DNA from 2 places in the Lederbergia ruris genome. Region 1 is predicted to be linked to the other one. Evidence: a T-box and tRNA genes for the amino acid it is inferred to sense, from the RefSeq annotation. Region 1 holds a T-box; the other holds one or more tRNA genes.
What was found. The T-box of region 1 lies ahead of ileS (isoleucine--tRNA ligase). A T-box ahead of a tRNA ligase gene usually reads a tRNA of that ligase, here a tRNA-Ile.
Positions count from the first base shown of each region.

Region 2: it encodes a tRNA-Ile, which carries the amino acid that the T-box ahead of ileS (isoleucine--tRNA ligase) is inferred to sense. The anticodon was not compared.

Region 1 covers NZ_BORB01000013.1:64,327-66,698, reverse strand. The annotation lists gene KI363_RS09390 (YlmH family RNA-binding protein) at 1-467, shown strand, start outside; gene KI363_RS09385 (DivIVA domain-containing protein) at 560-1,075, shown strand; T-box leader at 1,125-1,344, shown strand; gene ileS (isoleucine--tRNA ligase) at 1,582-2,372, shown strand, end outside.
Region 2 covers NZ_BORB01000047.1:1,178-3,549, forward strand. The annotation lists tRNA gene KI363_RS18825 (tRNA-Pro) at 1-43, shown strand, start outside; tRNA gene KI363_RS18830 (tRNA-Ala) at 56-131, shown strand; tRNA gene KI363_RS18835 (tRNA-Met) at 155-228, shown strand; tRNA gene KI363_RS18840 (tRNA-Ile) at 238-314, shown strand; tRNA gene KI363_RS18845 (tRNA-Ser) at 327-419, shown strand; tRNA gene KI363_RS18850 (tRNA-Met) at 440-513, shown strand; tRNA gene KI363_RS18855 (tRNA-Asp) at 517-593, shown strand; tRNA gene KI363_RS18860 (tRNA-Phe) at 697-772, shown strand; tRNA gene KI363_RS18865 (tRNA-His) at 792-867, shown strand; tRNA gene KI363_RS18870 (tRNA-Gly) at 883-956, shown strand; tRNA gene KI363_RS18875 (tRNA-Ile) at 968-1,041, shown strand; tRNA gene KI363_RS18880 (tRNA-Asn) at 1,046-1,117, shown strand; tRNA gene KI363_RS18885 (tRNA-Ser) at 1,175-1,265, shown strand; tRNA gene KI363_RS18890 (tRNA-Glu) at 1,280-1,351, shown strand; gene KI363_RS18895 (TraR/DksA C4-type zinc finger protein) at 1,406-2,152, opposite strand.

The DNA of each region.
Region 1 (2,372 bases):
ATAGGATGATTCTTGGATCCATTATGTCCTTAGGAATAAAACGTGAAAAATTTGGTGATATTATCATTCATGAAGATCGAGTTCAATTTTTAACTGATCTTGCAATGGAAGATTATATCCGTGTCCATTTGAATCAAATCGGGAAGGCAAAAATATCGATTGAAAAACAGGATTTGGCTATGATCTTATCTCCAAAGGAACAGTGGAAAGAAAAAGAAACTACGATGAGTTCACTTCGTTTAGATACACTGACTGCAACTGCTTTTCAAATTTCTCGAAACAAGGCACAACTTCTAATTCAACAAGGTAAGACGAAGGTAAATTGGGGAATCATCGAGCAAACATCTTTTGAATGTGCTCAAGGAGATGTGGTCTCTGTAAGAGGATTGGGAAGATGCACTTTACTAGAAATACTTGGGATGACAAAAAAGGATAAACTACGAGTAAAATTAGGTGTTTTAAAATAATCTAAAAAAAAATAAAAGGATTCTAGCTAAATTACGTCGAACTTTGTATAATAAAGATAGCTATGTAGGAGATTAGTGGAGGTGGCGTCACAATGGCTTTAACGCCCGTGGACATACATAATAAAGAATTTAGTCGAAAAATGCGTGGATATGATGAAGATGAGGTCAATTCATTTCTTGACCAGATTATTAAAGAATTTGAAATTATTTTACGTGAAAAGAAAGAACTGGAAGACAAACTGGCAGGTACGAATGAACGTCTAGGACATTTTAGTACCATTGAAGATACATTGCATAAATCAATCGTTGTTGCTCAAGAGGCTGCTGAAGAAGTGAAGGGGAATGCTCAAAAAGAAGCTAAATTGATTATTCGTGAAGCGGAGAAAAATGCGGATCGAATTGTCAATGAATCTTTGAGCAAAGCCCGTAAAATTGCTTTAGAGATTGAGGAATTAAAAAAACAATCGAAAGTATTTCGAACAAGGTTCAAAATGTTGATTGAGGCTCAATTGGATTTGATTGACAATGATGATTGGGATAAATTGATGGAATATGACGTCGATACAACAGAATTAAAAGGATTAGAGGAAGCTGAAAGTGAATATTGACGAATGACAAAGATATCCTCTATAATGATGTAATAATATTGTAATGGATAATGAAACGATGACAGGGAGAGTACATTTCTACCTCTTTATTTAGCGAACCAGGGACGGTGTAAGCCTGGGAAAAGTAGAAATCGAAAATCACCCGAGAGTTCTTGCGTTGAAATTCTTTGATGAGTAAACGGAAGCGGTCCTCCACGATACGGAAAGAGTGAGCAATTTTCATTGCTAATACGGGTGGTACCGCGGGAAATAGTCTTCTCGTCCCTTACAAGGGATGAGGAGGCTATTTTTTTATAACAGGATAGGAAAGTATAAATTTTAGCTAATGTTGGATCTAGCTCCAGCGCCCAGCGACTAGCAAACTTTCGGTGCCTTCCTACGATAAGTCAACATCGATTCACCCTTCGGGTTCATCGTGTTTCCTTTATCTCGTCAGGCCCCTAAAAAGTTTGTACGTCGCTAAACGGGCGCTTACGCTTTTCTTAAATGATAGGAGGATTTTATAAATGGAATATAAAGAAACGCTCTTAATGCCCAAGACAGACTTTCCTATGCGAGGAAATCTACCTAAGAAAGAGCCAGAGATGCAAGCTCGTTGGCAAGAACTAGATATTTATAAGAAAGTGCAAGAACGGACGAAGGATCGGCCATTATATGTATTGCATGATGGCCCTCCATATGCAAATGGGAATCTTCATATGGGGCATGCACTTAATAAAATATTGAAGGATTTTATTGTTCGTTATAAATCAATGAGCGGATATTGCGCTCCATATGTTCCAGGTTGGGATACACATGGTTTGCCAATTGAGCAGGCTCTTACGAACAAAGGTGTTAAACGAAAAGAAATGTCCTTAAAAGAATTTCGGGAACTTTGTGCCAAGTATGCATTGGAACAAATTGATAATCAAAGAACAGAGTTTAAGCGTCTTGGTGTTCGTGGGGATTGGGAAAATCCGTATATTACACTTAAGCCTGAATACGAAGCACAGCAAATTTTAGTCTTCGGAGAAATGGCGAAGAAGGGTTATATTTATAAAGGCAAAAAACCTGTTTATTGGTCTCCATCAAGTGAATCGGCATTAGCTGAAGCAGAAATTGAGTATAAAGATAAACGCTCACCTTCCATTTATGTAAGTTTTGAAGTGACCGATGGAAAGAATATCCTTGAAACAGGGACAAAATTTATTATTTGGACGACAACTCCGTGGACGATCCCAGCCAATTTGGCTGTCGCTGTTCATCCAGATTTGGATTATGCTGTTGTCAAAGTAGCGGATCAAAACTATGTGATTGC
Region 2 (2,372 bases), on a different contig from region 1:
GTTTGGGACCAAGGGGTCGCAGGTTCGAATCCTGTCTTCCCGATTATTCTTTCATGGGGCCTTAGCTCAGCTGGGAGAGCGCCTGCTTTGCACGCAGGAGGTCAGCGGTTCGATCCCGCTAGGCTCCACCATTTTAATGTGAATGAATCAATGTGGCGGTGTAGCTCAGCTGGCTAGAGCGTACGGTTCATACCCGTGAGGTCGGGGGTTCGATCCCCTCCGCCGCTATTAACAAAGGGACCTTTAGCTCAGCTGGTTAGAGCAGACGGCTCATAACCGTCCGGTCGTAGGTTCGAGTCCTACAAGGTCCACCATGATTTTATATTGGAGGAATACCCAAGTCTGGCTGAAGGGATCGGTCTTGAAAACCGACAGGCGGGTCATACCGCGCGGGGGTTCGAATCCCTCTTCCTCCGCCATATAAAACCTTTAAAATCATCGCGGGGTGGAGCAGTCTGGTAGCTCGTCGGGCTCATAACCCGAAGGTCGCAGGTTCAAATCCTGCCCCCGCAATTTGGTCCGGTAGTTCAGCTGGTTAGAATGCCTGCCTGTCACGCAGGAGGTCGCGGGTTCGAGTCCCGTCCGGACCGCCATTTGTATTACATAAACTTATTGTTAAATGAAAGGTTTAGGATAAGCGAGAAGGTCGGGGAAGCGGACGAAGAGATTCGAAGCTTAGCGTAAACCATAACTTACGGCTCAGTAGCTCAGTCGGTAGAGCAAAGGACTGAAAATCCTTGTGTCGGCGGTTCGATTCCGTCCTGAGCCACCATTTGAATCGATGCGGTATGGCGGCTATGGCGAAGTGGTTAACGCATCGGATTGTGGCTCCGACACTCGTGGGTTCGATTCCCACTAGTCGCCCCAAAATAATATTACTTTGCGGGTGTAGTTTAGTGGTAAAACTACAGCCTTCCAAGCTGTTGTCGTGGGTTCGATTCCCATCACCCGCTCCATTTTCTACTATGGGCCTATAGCTCAGCTGGTTAGAGCGCACGCCTGATAAGCGTGAGGTCGGTGGTTCGAGTCCACTTAGGCCCATCATTCCGCAGTAGCTCAGTGGTAGAGCTATCGGCTGTTAACCGATCGGTCGTAGGTTCGAATCCTACCTGCGGAGTTGTAACTATTTTCTCCGGTTAATGAAAAGTTGTTTTAGCTTTAATGAATTTTTTACGGGGAAGTACTCAAGAGGCTGAAGAGGTGCCCCTGCTAAGGGCATAGGTCGCGTAAGCGGCGCGAGGGTTCAAATCCCTCCTTCTCCGCCATTACATATTTGCAAGGCCCCTTGGTCAAGCGGTTAAGACACCGCCCTTTCACGGCGGTAACACGGGTTCGAATCCCGTAGGGGTCATCTAAAAAAAGGTAACAACTTCAAAAGAAGCTGTTACCTTTTTTGTCGAGTTCCTCATTCTGAATGATCATCATCAATATAACTATCTTTTTCCTTATAAGGGATATCTCCCAATGGCGACTCCATTCCCGTATCATCTAATTTTTCTTCATACTCTTCTTTCTCATCTGTCTGCAAGGTACTTCTATGGTCACCACTAATATCAGTCACACTAAAGGTCTCATACTCTTCCTGAGTCCCATCCTTACTTTCATCCTGATAAAGCTCGTTATAATCATCGTAATCCCCAACAAAATCGGATGGTGTTTCCGAAGTTCCAAATTTGGCTACTTCCTCAAAGCTATCTTCATAATCTTTGACAGGGCTTCTCAACCGATAAGAAAAAGAGTTGTCATGGGCCGGCTCTAAGACATCTTCTTCAACGGGGCGGTCCCCAGGTACTTTTTGCTCTGGTGAATGATCAATACAATAGGTAGTGGAAGGAAGAGCTTCTAGACGCTCATAAGGGATCTCTTTCCCACAGACTTCACATTGACCATAAGTTCCTTTTTCCATTGCTTCTAGGGCATGCTGAACCTTTCCTAGCTCATCTTGAGCATGTACAGACAAAGCCATGTCTTTTTCTCTTTCATAGAAACCTGTTCCCGCGTCAGCAGGGTGATTATCGTATAGAGATAGTTCACCAATATTTTCGTGAGCACTTCGGTTACGGAAACTATCTTCATCATCTGTGACTTCCAGTTGTTTCTTCTGTTGCAAAAGCTCTTGTTTTAAATTTGACATCTGCTCTTTCGTAATCATCGCGGCACATCCCTTTCAAGTCTTCAAATGTAGTATAAACACTTTTTGAAATGCTAATCAGGATCTCTTTATGAGGATGTTCAAAAAGTCCGGTAAAAATGACACTGCGAATTTCTTCGTTGGCTTGCTTCTCCGCTGCTTGGAAAAGAAAACCACTTTTCCGGCGTGCGATGCGGATTCGGGGAAGCTTTCCTTGTGCTCATGTATCAGATGATAAGGG